3 regions of the Pseudoduganella lutea genome follow, and region 2 is predicted to be linked to each of the others. Evidence: predicted binding sites of a transcription regulator. Region 2 holds the regulator's gene; each other region holds the start of a gene.

Evidence for each region. Region 2 encodes sigma-54, which starts transcription at its own class of promoters, with help from an activator protein. Its sites were predicted from a motif close to TGGCANGNAANCTGCTTT; they were not measured.
Region 1: the regulator sigma-54 is predicted to act here: its motif matches at 4,517-4,534, upstream of EWM63_RS06995 (circularly permuted type 2 ATP-grasp protein).
Region 3: the regulator sigma-54 is predicted to act here: its motif matches at 4,305-4,322, upstream of EWM63_RS09815 (flavin monoamine oxidase family protein).

Annotation. Positions count from the first base shown of each region.
Region 1 is NZ_CP035913.1:1,649,287-1,654,950, reverse strand. Features, by position in the region: gene EWM63_RS07005 (circularly permuted type 2 ATP-grasp protein) at 1-750, opposite strand, end outside; gene EWM63_RS07000 (transglutaminase family protein) at 795-4,181, opposite strand; gene EWM63_RS06995 (circularly permuted type 2 ATP-grasp protein) at 4,560-5,664, shown strand, end outside.
Region 2 is NZ_CP035913.1:2,480,403-2,486,066, forward strand. Features, by position in the region: gene EWM63_RS10485 (enoyl-CoA hydratase/isomerase family protein) at 1-352, opposite strand, end outside; gene hpf (ribosome hibernation-promoting factor, HPF/YfiA family) at 560-916, opposite strand; gene EWM63_RS10495 (RNA polymerase factor sigma-54) at 1,008-2,483, opposite strand; gene lptB (LPS export ABC transporter ATP-binding protein) at 2,569-3,330, opposite strand; gene lptA (lipopolysaccharide transport periplasmic protein LptA) at 3,331-3,924, opposite strand; gene lptC (LPS export ABC transporter periplasmic protein LptC) at 3,956-4,549, opposite strand; gene EWM63_RS10515 (KdsC family phosphatase) at 4,575-5,114, opposite strand; gene EWM63_RS10520 (KpsF/GutQ family sugar-phosphate isomerase) at 5,114-5,664, opposite strand, start outside.
Region 3 is NZ_CP035913.1:2,328,522-2,334,185, reverse strand. Features, by position in the region: gene EWM63_RS09825 (DEAD/DEAH box helicase) at 1-1,953, shown strand, start outside; gene EWM63_RS09820 (TnsB C-terminal domain-containing protein) at 2,142-3,923, shown strand; gene EWM63_RS09815 (flavin monoamine oxidase family protein) at 4,367-5,664, shown strand, end outside.

The sequences.
Region 1 (5,664 bases), 830 kb from region 2:
GCTCTCCGTGCGCGGGCCGGGCGTGAGCAGCACGATCAGCGGCATCTCGCTCTCGCGCAGCGGTGCCGGGGAATCGCCCTTGGCCGCGGACAGGCGGCCCCAGTGCACCAGGCTGTCGTGCATCGTGCGGAAGAAGCCTGCCAGCGGCTGCACCTTCAGTTCGCGCAGCAGATCGGGGAAAGTGGGCGAAATGATGGCGCGGTTTTCGAGCGCATAGCCGGCGCCAGATGGCGCCTGCGTGCGGTCGGCCAGCACCCACCAGCGGCCGTCCGGCGCCCTTGCCAGGTCCACCGCGTAGAAGTGCAGGGCGATATCGTCGTGGTGACTCATGCCGTGGCAGGGGCGCAGGAAGCCGGCGTGGCCGTGCACCAGCGCTGGCGGCAATAGGCCTTCGCGCAGCATGTCCTGCGGGCCGTAGACGTCGCCGAGGATTTTATTGAGGAGCCGGGCGCGCTGGATCACCGCCGCCTCGATGCCGCTCCATTCCTCGTGCGGCAGGATCAGCGGCAGCACGTTCAAATCCCACGGGCGCTGCATGCCGTCGGCGTCGGCGCGCACGTTGTAGGTCACGCCGTTTTCGCGTACCTGCCGCTGCACCATTTCGTGGCGCTGGCGCATCATGTCGGGCGGTTCGTGCTCCAGGCTGTCGAGCATGGCGCGCCAGTGCGCGCGCGGCACGCCGGCCGCGTCGAGCATTTCATCGAAACCGGCGGGCGCGGCGAGGTAGGACTCAAGAAGATTATTGGACATGTCGCACGGCAGCTATACTTTCCATCAGGAACTTAAACAGTAAATCAATCTGCCTGCCAGCGCAAATCCAGTGTCATCGGGAAGCTCGGATTCCGTTCCTCTTTTCGCACAGTCATGGGGCCCGGCGTGTGGCCATGGGGCCAGAACCTGGCGAAACGGCGTGCCTCGGCCGCGTTGGCGTTGACCGGCGAGCCCACTTCGTTGCGCCCGCCCGGGTGCACCACGTGGTACGTGCAGCCGCCGATCGCGCGGCCGCTCCACGTGTCGACGAGGTCGAAGGTCAATGGCGCCTGTACGCGGATGGTCGGGTGCAGCGCCGACCACGGGCTCCACGCGCGGAAGCGCACCCCCGCCACATACTCGCCCGGAATGCCGGTGGGGTGCAAGGGCAGCATGCGGCCGTTGCAGGCAATCACGTGGCGGCCGTTCGTCAGCCCGCGCACCAGCAGCTGCATGCGCTCCACGGACGAATCCACATAGCGCGCGGTGCCGCCGGCGCTCACTTCCTCGCCCAGCACGTTCCACGGCTCGATCGCCTGGCGCAGCTCCATTTCCACGCCTTCGTAAACCACGGTGCCGAAGCGGGGGAAGCGGAATTCGATGAAGGGCTCGAACCAGTGGTCCTCGAATTCGTAGCCGTGCGCGCGCAGGTCGCGGGCCACGTCGCGGATATCCTGCGCGACGAAGTGCGGCAGCATCCACCGGTCGTGCAGCGCCACGCCCCAGTTCACGAGTTTCGCCTGGTAGGGCTGGCGCCAGAAGCGTGCCACCAGGGCGCGCAGGAGCAGCATCTGCAAAAGGCTCATGCGCTCGTGCGGCGGCATCTCGAAGGCGCGGAATTCCACGAGACCCAGGCGGCCGGTGGGGCCGTCCGGCGAATACAGCTTGTCGATGGAGAATTCGGAGCGGTGCGTGTTGCCCGTCAGGTCCACCAGCAGGTTGCGCAGCAGGCGGTCGACGATCCACGGCTTGTCGCCTTCGTGCAGCGTGGGCAGCACCTGGTCCATCTGCTGGAACGCGATCGCCAGTTCATACAGGTTGTCGTCGCGCGCTTCGTCCACGCGCGGCGCCTGGCTCGTGGGCCCGATGAAGGTGCCCGAGAACAGGTACGACAGGGCAGGGTGGTTCTGCCAGTAGGTGATCAGGCTTTTCAGCAGGTCCGGCCGGCGCAGCATCGGGCTGTCTTCGGCCGTGGCGCCGCCCAGCGTGGCGTGGTTGCCGCCGCCGGTGCCTGTGTGGCGGCCGTCGAGCATGAATTTCTCGGTGCCCAGCCGCGTCAGCCGGGCCTCCTGGTACAGGGTCGACACGTTGTACACCAGCTCATTCCAGCTGGCCGCCGGGTGGATGTTCACCTCGATCACGCCGGGGTCGGGCGTCACGCTGAGCAGCTTGATGCGCGGGTCACGTGGCGGCGCGTAGCCTTCGATGCGCAGTTTCATCGCCAGCTTGCCCGCCGTGCGTTCGACGGCGGTCACCAGCGCCAGGTAATCCTCGATGCGCTTGATCGGGGGCATGAACACGTACAGGCGGCCGGCGCGCACTTCCACACACAGCGCCGTGTGGATTACGTCGCGCGGTGCCGGCTCGGCCGGTTGCAGTGGCCGGATCGGTTCCACGACCGGCCTGCGCGGCTTCTCCGCCGCCTTGTCCGATGAGGCTTTACCGGCGGCCAGCCCGAGGATTGGCCGCTTTTCCTTTTCCTTCTTGCGTTCTTCCACCGGCAGCGCGCCGCGCGGCGCGAACGGGTCGACATCGTATTCCGTCTCGCGTTCTTCCGGCATCACCCACGGCAGCGTGGCCAGCGGCAGGCGCAGGCCGATCGGCGAGTCGCCCTCGATCAGGTACAGGTGCTCGCGGCGGATCGGCCACGGCGACGTTTGCCAGACGGTGCCGATCGTGGCTGGATCATAATCCTTGGGCTTCAGCGGCAGCACATAGCCGGCCACCTCGCCCAGGCCCCGTTCGAGCAGGCGCGCCAGGCGGCGACGTTCTTCCGGCGCTGCGAGGTCGGCATCCAGCGGGTCGATGTTGCGGGGCAGCGCTTCTTCGCGGCGGGCCTGCACCAGCACGTCTTCGTAGGCCGGGATGGCGCTGTTGGCGGGCAGGGCGAGCGATTTCACGAGTTCGGCGGTGAAGCGGCCGGCATCGTCAGGGCCATAGCCGTCGTCGAGGTGTTCGTCCGAGAACAGCGTGGCGTCGAGCCACATCGGCTGGCCGTCGATGCGCCAGTAGATGTTCAGGGCCCAGCGCGGCAGCGGTTCGCCCGGGTACCACTTGCCCTGGCCGTAGTGCAGCATGCCGCCCGGCGCAAAGTGGTTTTTCAGCCGGTGCATCAGGTTGCCGGCCAGCTCACGCTTTTTATCCCCGTGGGCCAGGGTGTTCCATTCGGGGCCGTCCATGTCGTCGATCGACACGAACGTGGGTTCGCCGCCCTGGGTCAGGCGCACGTCCTGGCTTTTCAGGTCGGCATCGACCTGCTGTCCGAGGCGGTCGATCTTGTGCCAGTCCGCTTCGCTGTAGGGTTTTGTTACGCGCGGGTCTTCGTGGATGCGCGTGACCGTCATCTCGTGGAAGAACGTGACCTCGGCCTTGTCCGTATAACCCGAGACCGGCGCGGCGGACGAGGGCAGCGCCGTGCAGGCCAGCGGGATGTGGCCTTCGCTGGCCAGCATGCCGGATGTGGGATCGAGGCCGATCCAGCCGGCGCCGGGCACATACACTTCCGTCCACGCGTGGAGGTCGGTGAAGTCCACGTCGGTACCGCTGGGGCCATCGAGCGCTTCCTGGTCGGCGCGCAGCTGGATCAGGTAGCCGGACACGAACCTTGCCGCCAGGCCCATCTCGCGCAGGATCTGCACAAGCAGCCAGCCGGTGTCGCGGCACGACCCGGAGCGCTTCTGCAGCGTTTCGTCGGGCGCCTGCACGCCGGGTTCCATGCGCAGCAGGTAGGCGATATCGCGCTGCAGGCGCTGGTTGACGGCCACCAGGAAATCGTTGGTGCCCATCGGGTGCGCCAGCAGGTCGCGCCGCGCCGCCGTTACCCATTCGAGCACCAGCGGACTGGCCGGTTCCGTTTGCAGGTAGGCGCTCAGTTCGGCCGTCAATTGCGGCGGGTAGGCGAAGGGGAAAGTTTCAGCGTACTTCTCGACGAAGAAATCGAACGGGTTAATGACCGTCATGTCGGCCACCAGGTCGACCGTGAATTCCAGCGTGTCCGATTTTTCGGGGAAGACAAAGCGGCCGATGTAGTTGCCGTAGGGGTCCTGCTGCCAGTTGATGAAGTGCTCCTGCGGCGCCACCGTCAGCGAGTACGACAGGATCGGGGTGCGGGCGTGCGGCGCGGGGCGCAGGCGCACTTCGTGCGGCGACAGGCCGACGGGTCGGTCATAGCGGTAACTGGTCTTGTGGTGCAGCGCGATACGGATAGCCATGCGGGACTGCCTTTCGAAATGGGCGCGATATGAGGTGATGAAGCATGATTCGTACCTGCAATAAATGCAATCGAATCAGGCGAGAGGTAATCGTTGGCAGCAGAGTTCAGGGGTCTGTCCCCGGTAAGTGTTGGCCATTAGTGTGGTTGTTGACGGTTCAAGGGGACTGACCCCGGTTTTTTGGCCGAGTGCCCAGAACGCTGGCAAAAACCGGGGTCAGTCCCCTCGGTACGCCGGTGGCAAGCGCGCGAGTTGACACTTACCGGGGACAGACCCCAGCGGCTCGACCGCCATTTGCGACATCTTCCTTACATGCTTTGCGACCGTCCTAGTCCTGGCACGTTTCTTGTTAGCACTTGTGCTACGAGGAGGAATTCGATGCCGAACTTTTACGACGAAATGTATTCCACCGAAGCCACCGTGCGCCCGCACTACCACGCGTTCGCGGAGTGGCTGGCGCAGCAGCCGGCCGGCCTGATCGAGCAGAAACGGCTGGAGGCCGAACTGATCTTCCAGCGCGTGGGCATCACGTTCGCCGTCTATGGCGACACGGCCGGCAAGGAACGGCTGATCCCGTTCGATATCATCCCGCGAGTCATTCACGCCGCTGAATGGGCGCAGTTGCAGGCGGGCCTGGTGCAGCGGGTCACGGCGCTGAACCGTTTCCTGCACGACGTGTACCACGGCCAGGAGATCCTCAAGGCGGGCATCATCCCGGCCGAACAGGTCATGAACAATGCCCAATACCGGCCGGCCATGCAGGGCGTGGACGTGCCGGCCAATATCTATGCGCATATCGCCGGTGTCGACATCGTGCGGGCCGGCGAGGGCGAGTTCTATGTGCTTGAAGATAACCTGCGGGTGCCGTCGGGCGTTTCCTACATGCTGGAAAACCGCAAGATGATGATGCGGCTGTTCCCCGCGCTCTTCGCCAGCAACCAGGTGGCGCCGGTAGACCACTATCCCGACCTGCTGCTCGATAACCTGCGCACCGTGGCGCCGCACGATAGCGCCAATCCCACCGTGGTCGTGCTCACGCCCGGCCAGCACAATTCGGCCTATTTCGAGCATGCGTTCCTGGCCCAGCAGATGGGCGTGTCGCTGGTGCAGGGGCAGGACCTGTTCGTGAAGAACGAGACCGTGTACATGCGCACCACGCAAGGCGCGCGGCGGGTCGATGTCATCTACCGCCGCATCGACGACGACTACCTCGATCCGCGCGCGTTCCGCGCCGAGTCGAAGCTGGGCGTGCCCGGCCTGCTCGATGCGGTGCGTGCCGGCAGGGTGGGGCTGGCCAATGCCATCGGCACCGGCGTGGCCGACGACAAGTCGATCTACCCGTTCGTGCCCGACATGATCGAGTTCTATCTGGGCGAAAAGCCGATCCTCAACAATGTGCCGACTTACCAGTGCCGGAAGAAGGACGACCTGGCCTACACGCTGGCGAACCTGCCCGAGCTGGTGGTGAAGGAAGTGCACGGCG
Region 2 (5,664 bases):
CGCCGCCCATCACCACGCCATCCATCAGGGCCACGTAGGGCTTGGGAAAGCAGTACACGAGGTAGTTCAGCGCATACTCCTCGGTAAAGAAATCCTCGATCTGCGCACTGCCGCCTTGCGGCGTCGCTGTACCGGCCGCATGGAAGAAGCGGATGTCGCCACCGGCGCACAGCGCCTTTTCGGTGGTGCTGCGGACGACGACGGCGGCAATGTCGCTGTCGTCGCGCCAGGCCAGCAACGTGCCGGTGATCGTGCGGATCATGTCGAGCGACAGCGAATTCAATGCCTTGGGTCGGTCGAGCGTGATGAAGCCGGTGCCATTGCGCACCTTGGTATGGACGTGGTCGGTCATGGTGTCTCGCATCGTTGTCGTTATTGGCCTCATTCTAGCCATGGATGCGGATCGTGTGGGTGTAAAAGGTGAACTGAAGAGGAACTGAAGGTGAACTGCCGTGAACTGCGGTGAACTGCCGGGATGCGGTGAGGTGCGGACGTAACAAAGGGCGCATTGCGCGCCCTTCTGTTGCAGCAGCCAGCCGGCTGCGACCTGCACCCGGCGTTATGCGGGTGACGCGGGAATCTCGATCTCGCTCAGGTGCTTGATGGTTTCATGATTATGATTTTGCACTTTATCCTTGTGCTTCATGACCTGCCGGTCCAGCTTGTCGATCAGCGAGTCGATGGCCGCATACAGGTCCTGCGCGACGCTTTCGACAAACACGGTCTTGCCCGACATGCGCAGGTTGATTTCCGCCTTCTGCCTTTTTTCTTTCTCGGTGAGATTATCTACACTCAGGATCACACTTACATCGATCAGCTGATCGAAATGCCGTCTAACGCGTTCCAGCTTGTTCTGCACATACTCGCGAATGGCAGGGGTTACGTCGATATGGTGTCCACTGATGGTCAGATTCATACACACACTCCTAAAGAAGATCAATCCAGGTTCGTGCGGCTTCCGCCATCAAAATGCGGCGGCGCAGAGGAACCCATACACTACAGATTGCTTACAAGGACTTGCGGAGGCTGACTGGGGGAATTTTCAATGCTTCGCGATATTTGGCAACAGTGCGTCGCGCAATCACCATGCCTTGTTCACCCAGCATGTCCGCAATCTTACTGTCGGATAAAGGGTTCTTCGGGTCTTCGGCTCCTGTGAATTGCACGATCAGCGCCCGGATCGCAGTCGAGGAAGCTTCCCCACCAGCTTCGGTTGCGACGTGGCTGCCAAAAAAATACTTCAACTCAAACATGCCATGCGGGGTGAGCATATATTTTTGAGTTGTTACCCGAGAGATAGTACTCTCGTGAAGACCCAGTGTATCAGCTATTTCACGCAACACAAGGGGTCTCATTGCCACCGCGCCATGCGAGAAAAAGTTCTTTTGCCGCTCGACGATGGCCTGGGCCACGCGCAGGATCGTGTCAAAGCGCTGGCGCATATTCTTGATCAGCCACTTGGCTTCTTGCAGCTGCGCATTCATCTGCGTTTCGCCCTTGCCCTGTTTGAGCAGGCTGGCATACAGCGCATTCACGCGCAGGCGGGGCATCACGTCATTGTTGAGCGTGACGATCCAGCCATTGCGTCCTTTCCTCACCACGACATCCGGTACGACATAGTCTGACACGTCGGCCGCGAAGGCGGCGCCCGGATGCGGATTGCACTGCCGAATCACCGCTTGCGCTTCGCGCAAGTCTTCATCGTCGCAATCGAGTGCCTTCTTCAGCTTGTTGAAGTCGCGCTGCGCAAACCACTGCAAGTGTTTTTCAACGATGCACAGCGCCATCCGCCGCGTGACCAGCGGCACGCCCGGCATGCGGCGGATCTGCAGCGCCAGGCATTCGGAAGCGTTGCGCGCACCGATGCCGGCCGGATCAAAGCTCTGCAGCAGCTTCAGCGCGGTGCGCAATTCGTCGAACTCGATCTCCAGCTCTTCCGGCATGCGCGCATGGATATCTTCCAGGCTCTCCTCGAGGTAACCGTTATCGTCGAGCGCATCGATGATCAGCTCCACCAGGGCGCGGTCGCGCGGCTCCAGCACCGTCACGCGCATCTGCTCCATCAGGTGTTCGCGCAGGCTGCGATGGCTTGCCTCGAGCTGGGGGCGGCCATCGTCGTCGTCCGGTCCCTTGCCACTGCCCGCACTGCTCCAGTCGGTATCGCCGGCACCGGGGTCGAGGCCTTCGCCTTCGCCGCCCTCGTAGGGCTCCGGTTCCGGGGCGGCCGGCGCATCCTGCGGCGGGCCGCCTTCGGGCGGCGCCTCGCCCGGCGCCTGCGTGGTGTTGATCGCCCCATCGCCCAGCAGGCGCACGGAACGGTCGAGCGGATCGTCGAGCCGCTCGAGCAGCGGATTATCGGTCAGCAGCTGTTCGAGTTCCTGGTGCAGCTCCAGCGTGGACAATTGCAGCAGCCGGATCGACTGCTGCAATTGCGGCGTCAGCGCGAGGTGCTGGGAAGTGCGCAGTTGCAAGGACTGTTTCATGGCTGTTTCATGGCTGCTGGTTCAAGACGGCTGGTTTATGCTCATTATCAGTGGAACAACGCGTGGCGCAACGCGGTCGACGCGGTTACATGCGGAAGTGCTCACCAAGATAGACACGGCGGACGGACTCGTCGGCGATGATGTCATCGGGCCGGCCGGAGGCCAGTACGCTGCCCTGATTGATGATATACGCCCGGTCGCAGATGCCCAGCGTTTCACGTACGTTATGATCCGTGATCAACACACCGATGCTGCGTTCCTTCAGGAAGCGCACGATGCGCTGGATCTCGATCACGGCGATCGGATCCACGCCGGCAAACGGTTCATCCAGCAGCACGAAGCGGGGATTGGTCGCCAGTGCGCGGGCGATCTCCACGCGGCGGCGCTCGCCACCGGACAGCGACAGCGCCGTGTTCTCGCGCAGCTTCTCGATCTGCAAATCGGCCAGCAGCGCATTCAGGCGCTTGTCGATCTCGGCCTTGCCGAGCGCCTTGCCGTCCACCTTCTGGAGCTCCAGCACGGCGCGGATATTTTCTTCCACGGTCAGCTTGCGGAACACCGATGCTTCCTGCGGCAGGTACGACAGGCCGAGGGTGGCGCGCTTGTGGATCGGCAGGCTGGAGATGTCGGTACCGTCGAGATCGATGGTGCCGGCGTCCGACGCCACCAGGCCCACGATCATGTAGAACGACGTGGTCTTGCCGGCACCGTTCGGGCCCAGCAGGCCCACCACTTCGCCGCAGGCCACCTGCAGGGACACGTCATGCACCACCTGGCGCTTGCCATAGCTCTTTTGCAATCCGCGCACGATCAGCGTGCTGCTGCAATCTTGCTGCTCGCGCGCCATCTAGTTCCCCGCTGCCGGCGCGGCCGGCGGTTGCGTGGTGGCGGGAGTCGATGCGGGAGCCGGCGCCGTGCGCTTCGGCTGGATCACCATCGTGCCGCGGCCGGCGCCCGGCTTGTCGGTGCCCGTGCTGGAATTGCGCACGCTGAAGAACTCGCGGCGGCTGTCGTACGAAATGAACTCGCCTTCCACCTCGTCGCTCGGCTTCGTGCCTTCGAGGCGGCGGATCTTGGCCTTCGAATACATCTTCACCAGTTCGGCCTTTTCGTCGTATTCGATGCGGTCCGCTTCGCCTTCCATCCACTGGTCGCCTTCACCGTCGCGCTTCTGGCGGAACGCCACCTTCTTGCCGCCGCCGGTCAGCGTGGCCAGCTGGTAGCCGTCCGGCGTGTAGGTCACCACGGCCTTGTCGGCCTTCATCCGCAGCGTGCCACGCGTGAGCGTCACGTCGCCGGTGAACGTGTAGACCTGCTTCACGTCGTCCGCATCGAGGCGGCCATAGTTGATCTCGGTGGGCTTGTACGAGTCTGCCTTTTCGGCGGCGGCAAAGCCCGCCGCGCCCAGCAGCAGCAGCGCCGACAATATGAGTCTCTTCATCTTCGATTCCTATCTGCGATTCTTGTTTGCTTCACTGCCGCGCACGGGGCGGATACACGATGGTGCCCTGGCCGAGCTGCAACTGGCGCGTGGCATTGTTGGCCTTCATGCCAACGCCGGTGGCGGTCGCGCCGCCACTCTGCATGCGCACCGGCCGGTCCGTTTCCATGCGGTCCTCGTCCGGATAGATCGTCAACAGCTCGGTGGCCAGGTGCATTTCCCGCGCGGCGGGTGACGCTGTCCTGTGGATGTTCACGTTCTTCGTCAGCGTCACGCGCGTATTGTCCTCGTCGACCCGTGCATGCTCGGCGCGGATATCCATCGGCGGCTTGTCGCCGGAAATGCTGCGCACCACGGGCTTGTCGATCTCCGACGAATCGTCGGACGGCCGGTGCGTCAGCTTGTCACCCGAGATGATGTAGCTGGGCTGCCCCGTCTCCGACATGCGCACGAACGAAAAGCGCTCCACGATGTAGTCGGGCTCGTCGACCTTGATGCCGGCTTCCATTTCCCCGCCGGCCCGGTTCATCAGCTCGAGCAGCCAGAACGAGCCCAGCGCGCCGAGCAGCGCGAGGACCATGCCGATCGACAGCCGGTAGCGGTGTGCTGTTCGCTGGTTACGCATCCTGTCTCCCTGTAGACGTCAGCGCTCAGGCCAGGAACTGGGCCATGACACGCTCGTAATTGCCCTGCGCGCGCAGCACGAATTCACAGATTTCGCGCACCGCGCCATGGCCGCCGCGGTGCTGCGTCACGTGGTGCACGCGCGCCAGTACTTCCGGCCGGGCATTCGGCACGGCCACCGCGAAACCGGCGCGCGACAGGATCGGAATGTCGACCACGTCGTCGCCGATGAAGGCCACCTGTTCCTCAGTGAGGTTCAACTGGTCCAGCAGCGCCTTGAACGGCGTGAGCTTGTCATGGCCGCCCTGGTGCACGAACTCGATCGCCAGGTCCCTGGCGCGGGCCGCCACCTGCGGCGAACGGCGCGCACTGATGATACCGGTGAGCACACCGGATTCCTGCAGCAGCTTGATGCCCAGGCCATCCTGCACGTTGAACGTCTTGAACGCTTCGCCCTCGGCACCGTAGTGCAGGCCGCCATCGGTCAGCACGCCATCGACGTCGAAGATGAACAGCTTGACCTTCGCGGCCCGTTCGAGGTTGGCCACGTCATATGTTTCACTCATCAGATCACCTTTGCACGGGTCAGGTCATGGATGTGCAGCGCGCCGACCAGCGTGCCCGCGTCGTCGACCACCAGCATCTGGTTGATGCGGTGCTCTTCCATCACGGCCACGGCATCGACGGCCAGCTTGTCGGGGCCGATGGTACGCGGATTCGCGTGCATCACGTCGCCGATGACGACCTTGCCGAAATCCTGCACCTTGTCGATCAGGCGGCGCAGATCGCCGTCCGTGAACACGCCCACCGGCCGGTATTGCGCGTCGACCACCGCCGTCATGCCCATGCCTTTTTGCGTGATCTCCATCAGCGCGTCCGGCAGACGCGTATCGGCCGTGACGGCGGGAATCGCCGCCCCGTGGCGCATCACGTCGCGCACGTGCGTCAGCAGGCGGCGGCCCAGCGCCCCGCCCGGGTGCGAGCGGGCGAAGTCCTCTTCCTTGAAACCGCGCAGGTCCAGCAGCGCCACGGCGATCGCATCGCCCAGCGCCAGTGTCACGGTCGTCGACGCCGTTGGCGCCAGGTTCATCGGGCAGGCTTCCTTTGCCACCGACA
Region 3 (5,664 bases), 150 kb from region 2:
AACATCCCCAACTTCCACGTGCTGCCGATCTACGGCGGGCAAAGCTACGGCCCGCAGCTGTCCGCGCTGCGCCGCGGCGTGCACGTCGTCGTCGGCACGCCAGGCCGCGTGATCGATCACCTGGACAAGGGCTCGCTCGACCTGTCGAAGCTGAAGACGCTGGTGCTGGACGAGGCCGACGAGATGCTGCGCATGGGCTTCATCGACGATGTCGAGCGCATCCTGAAGGAAACGCCCGCATCGCGCCAGACCGCGCTGTTCTCGGCCACGATGCCGTCCGCGATCCGCCGCATCGCCAACACCTACCTGCGCGACCCGGCCGAAATCACCGTGGCCGCGAAGACCACAACGTCCGAAAACATCACCCAGCGCTACTGGCTCGTTTCCGGCATGCACAAGCTCGATGCGCTGACCCGCATCCTCGAGGCCGAGCCGTTCGACGGCATGATCATCTTCAACCGCACGAAGCTGGGCACCGAGGAACTGGCCGAGCGCCTGTGCGCCCGCGGCTTCTCGGCCGCCGCGATCAACGGCGACATGCAGCAGGCCGCGCGCGAGCGCACCATCGGCATGCTCAAGGAAGGCAAGATCGACATCCTGGTGGCCACCGACGTGGCCGCGCGCGGCCTGGACGTGGAACGCATCAGCCACGTCGTCAACTATGACGTGCCGTACGATGCCGAAAGCTACACGCACCGTATCGGCCGCACCGGCCGGGCCGGGCGCAGCGGCGAGGCGATCCTGTTCATCACGCCGCGCGAGCGCAACCTGCTCAAGACCATCGAACGTGCCACGCGCCAGCCGATCAAGCAGATGGACCTGCCCACGCTGCAGGCGGTCAACGACGTGCGCATCTCGCGGTTCAAGGACCAGATCACGGCCACCCTGGCCGAAGGCGGCCTGGAACAATTCCAGTCGCTGATCGCCGATTACGAACGCGAGCACGATGTGCCGGCCAACGAGATCGCCGCCGCGCTGGCCATGATGGCACGCGGGAATTCGCCGCTGCTGCTGGACAAGAAGGCCGAAAAGGGCTGGCACGAAGATGGCCGGCCAGCCGCCCCACAGCGCGAGGAACGCGCACCACGCGCCGATCGTGGCGATCGCGGCGATCGCGGCGATCGCGGCGAACGGTTCGAACGCCCGGAACGCGGCGAACGCCCGGCTTACCCGAAAAAGGAGCGCATTGCCCGCGAACCCGAGCCGGGCATGGCCACGTACCGCATCGAAGTGGGCTACGAGGATGGCGTCAAGCCGGGCAATATCGTTGGCGCGATTGCCAACGAAGGCGGCGTCGACTCGAAATTCATCGGCCGCATCGAGATTTTCGAGGACTACACGGTGCTCGACATGCCCGCCGACCTGGCGCCGGACGTGCTGGACACGCTGACCCAGGTGCGCGTGGCAGGCCGGCCGATGCGCATCCGCCGCGACGGCGAACCGGCTGCCCAGGCTGCCGCCCCGGCAGCGAAACCCGCGCCAAAAGCCAAAGTGGAGCGCGAGGAACGGCCGGTGGCGCCGAAAGCCCCGCGCGAGGAACGGCCCGTGGCACCGAAAGGCCTGGATGCCGTGGTGGCCGATGCCGTCAGCGAGGACGAAACCCCGAAGAAGAAGAAGCGCGAGCGGGCGCAGGATGGCCTGGCCATGCGTGCGTACCGGATCGAAGTGGGCAGCCAGCACGAGGCCACGCCATCGAACATCGTTGGCGCGATCGCCAATGAAAGCGGGCTGGAAGCGCGCTACATCGGCCGCATCGAGATCTTCGAAGACCACACGGTGCTGGAAATGCCGGACGGTATGCCGGACGAGATCTTCAAGCACCTGGGCAAGGTGTGGGTCGGCGGCCAGCAGCTGAAGATCAGCAAGGCCGATGCGATGCCGCCGCTGTCGACCAAGCACACGCCACCGAAGAAGCCCGCCGCCAAGGCCGCCAAGCCCAAAGCCAAGCGCTGACCTGCCAGCCGGCGGGGAGGCCATGCACGGCCGCGGTGCCGTGCATGCACCACAAGAAGGCCATGCGGTGCGCTGCTGCACCGCATGGCGTGCATTTCAGGGCTGAAATGCTTCCAATCGCCAGTCATCAGGCTGGCCCGGTAATTGCATAGACATCCGTATTTACTTCTCTTGACCAGGGAGGGCGGATGTTGCATACCTTACTGCGAAACGATTTACTCCAATACGCCGCACCGCGCCGGCGCACGTTGCGCGTGCTGTGGATCGATCCCGCACGCACGCTGGCCTGGCTGTTCGACATGGATGGCAAGGGCTGCGACGTGGAGCAGGCACGGATGGCGGAACTGGAATCGGACCTGGCCGCGGGCCGCGCGTGCCGCCTGGCCGACGACCCGTGGCTCGTGGTGGCCGACCAGGAAACCATCAAGCCGGGCCACCTCGCCCTGCGCGAGCGGGCCTGGGCCATCGTGGCGGCGCTGACCGGCGACGAACCCGGCATCTACGAACCGCGCCGGCGCGGCCAGATGATCGCCGAATACACGGCGCGCCACGGCGTGTCTCATCCCACCATCTACCGCTACCTGCGCCGCTACTGGCAGCGCGGGCAGACGCCCAATGCGCTGCTGCCGGATTACTCGAACAGCGGCGCGCGCGGCAAGACACGCTCGTCCACCGCCGGCATCAAGCGCGGCCGGCCCCGTCGCGACGGCGCGCCGCCGGGCATCAATGTCGATGAACCGATGCGCCGCGTATTCCGCGTGGCGGCCGCCACCTATACCGGCACGCGCTTCTCACGGCGCGGCGCCTACGAGGCGATGCTGCGCGAGTTTTTCTGCGAACGCCGCGTGATGCCGGAAACGCTGCACGTGGTGCGGGCCAGCGCCAGCGACGCGGTCCCCAGCTTCGGGCAATTCAGCTACTGGCTCGACCAGGGCCGCATCCTGCGCCCCGCGCCACGCCCGCTGCCGCTGCCGCCGCACGCACTGGTGGAAGCCGAGGGCCGCCCGGGTGCCGCGTTCCAGGTGGCCGCCGTGCGGGCCGACGTGCAGTTGCTGGCCGGCGGCGAACGGCGCCGGCTGGCCGGCCGGCCCGTCATCTATCTCGTCAGCGACATGTTCAGCGGCATGGTCACGGGCTTTCACGTCAGCCTCGAAGCGCCGGCATGGCGGCATGCGCTGATGGCGCTTGCCAACTGCGCCGCGGACAAGCCGCGCCAGGCCTTGCGTCATGGTCGCCCGATCGCTGCGCAGGACTGGCCCTGCCGCCACCTGCCCGAACGCCTGCTGGTGCCCGGTGCGCTGGCCGGCGGTGACGGCGGTCGCGCGCTGCAGGACAATTTCGGCGTGCGCTGCCTGACCGGCATCCCGGCCGAGGTACCGGCACGGGCCGCGCTGGAACGCCGCTTCGGCCTGCTGCGCGCCGATGCCCCGGCCATGTCCGCGGAGCTGGCCCCACTGGACGGTGCGCTCGACATCCACCAGTTCCGCCGTCTCGTCATCGACGCGATCCTTGAACACAACCTGCAGGGCACGGGCGATGGTCCGGCGCCGCTGCAGTTGTGGGACTGGGGCGCGCGCGAACGGGGCGCGGCGCTCAAGCAGTATGCCGAGGAGGTGGTGCGCTGCGCGCTGCTGCCGTTGCACGACGCGCTGGTGACCGAGGAAGGCATCAGCCTGGACGGCCAACTGTACACCTGCGCCAAGGCGGTGGACGAGCGCTGGTTCGAGCGCGCCCGCCAGCGCGGCCGCTGGGTCGTTCGCCTGGCCTATGACGAACACGGTGAGCACATGGGCGACCGTGTGTACCTGCCCGATCCAGCCGCGCCGATGCGTTTCCATGCCTGCCAGCCGGTGCTGCGCGGGCCCGCCGCGGCGCAGCCGTTCACGCGCGCCGAAACCCCGGCACGCCGCACGCAGCCCACTGGCCAGTACGCCAGCTTCGAGCGCATCGTCGCCGGCTTCGCCACCTGAGTTCCTTCAACCCTCGTTGTATTTTTAGCGCGCCGCCCGGCGCGCTTTTTTTTTGCCCTCGTCATTGCCTGGCCCTGGTCCCTGGTCCCTTGTTCCTTGTCCCTGGCGGTACAAGTCGTGCGTGGATCGCCAGGGACGAGGGCGCGCATGGTACCAGGAGCTCAACCATTGCTGCAGTGCCGTGCGGCAGCTGATTTCCCGTGCGTCGCCATGGTGCACTGCGCAATGCCGCAAGGACTTTGCCGCGATTTCCCGCATCAAACAATGTGTGACGCCGGCACCGCCATCCTCCCCGGCCTGGCGCACCGGCCGATGGCGATGGTCCCCTCCCCGAAACCACTTCATTCGTGTCGTCAAAAAGAGTGCTTACCAAACAGGCAATGGCATACCGATTGCTAGATACCGATGTGCAAGCATGTTCATCAACGAAACAAGGAGCAGCGATGAAGAGTGGATTGACGAAAGCCCTGACGCGGCGCGATTTCCTGTACCGTGCGGCCGCGGTGGGCGGCACAGGGCTGCTGCTGAACGCGATGAATGCCTGGGGCATGGGCATCGCGTCGACGATGTCCGGCCCGCCGGCGCTGAGCGGCAGCGCCAAGGGCAAGTCGGTGGTGATCCTCGGCGCGGGCCTGGCCGGCATGACGGCCGCCTACGAGATGGCGAAGTTGGGCTACCGCGTGCAGGTATTGGAAGCGCGCGGCTTCGCCGGCGGCCGCTGCCAGACAGCCCGCGGCGGTTTCGAGCTGACGGAGCTGGGCGGCGAAACGCAGCGCTGCACGTTCGACAAGGGCCACTACATCAACCACGGTCCGTGGCGCATTCCGCTGCACCATCAGTCCACGCTGCACTACACGCGCCAGTTCGAAGTACCGCTCGAAGTGATGGTCAACGATAACGACCATGCGTTCGTCTACCTGGAAAATGGCGGCCCGCTGGCGAAGCAGCGGCTGCGCCCCGCACAGATCAAGGCCGACATGCGCGGCCACGTGGCCGAGCTGCTGGCCAAGTCCGTGCAGGACCGCCAGCTCGACAAGACCCTCTCCAGCGACGACCAGCGTGCGCTGCTCGACTACCTGAAGCACGAAGGTCACCTGGAAGCGGGAGACCTCAGCTACAAGGGCCGCAGCGGCCGTGGCTTCTCCGTTAATCCGGGGGCCGGCGTGAGCCCGGGGCCAGGCGCGTTTTCCGATCCGCTGGCCTTCCACGACCTGCTCGCATCGGGCGTGGGCAAGGTGTACAGCGCGGTGCAGGACTACCCGATGCAGAACACCATGTTCCAGCCGGTGGGCGGCATGGATGCGATCGCGAAGGCCTTTGAAAAACGCGTGGGAAAACACATCCGCTACAACGCCGAAGTGCAGAAGATCCGCCATGGCGAAAACAATGTCACTGTCGCCTTCAAGGATACGAAGACGGGCAAGGAAAGCGCGGTCACGGCCGACTTCTGCCTGTGCACGATGCCGCTCTCCACGCTGCGCATGGTCGACACCGACTTTTCCGAAAGCTTCAAGACCGCGATCAAGTCGGTGGCCTATGCGCCCGTCGGCAAGATCGGCCTGCAGATGAAGCGCCGCTTCTGGGAAGAGGATGACCACATCTATGGCGGCCACGTGCTGACCGACATGAAGGGCATCAACACGATCTCGCTGCCTTCGACCAGCTGGCAAAAGAAGAAAGGTGTGGTGCTGGGCTACTACAACTACCAGACCGCCGCGATCGAAGTGAGCGGCCTGAGCCC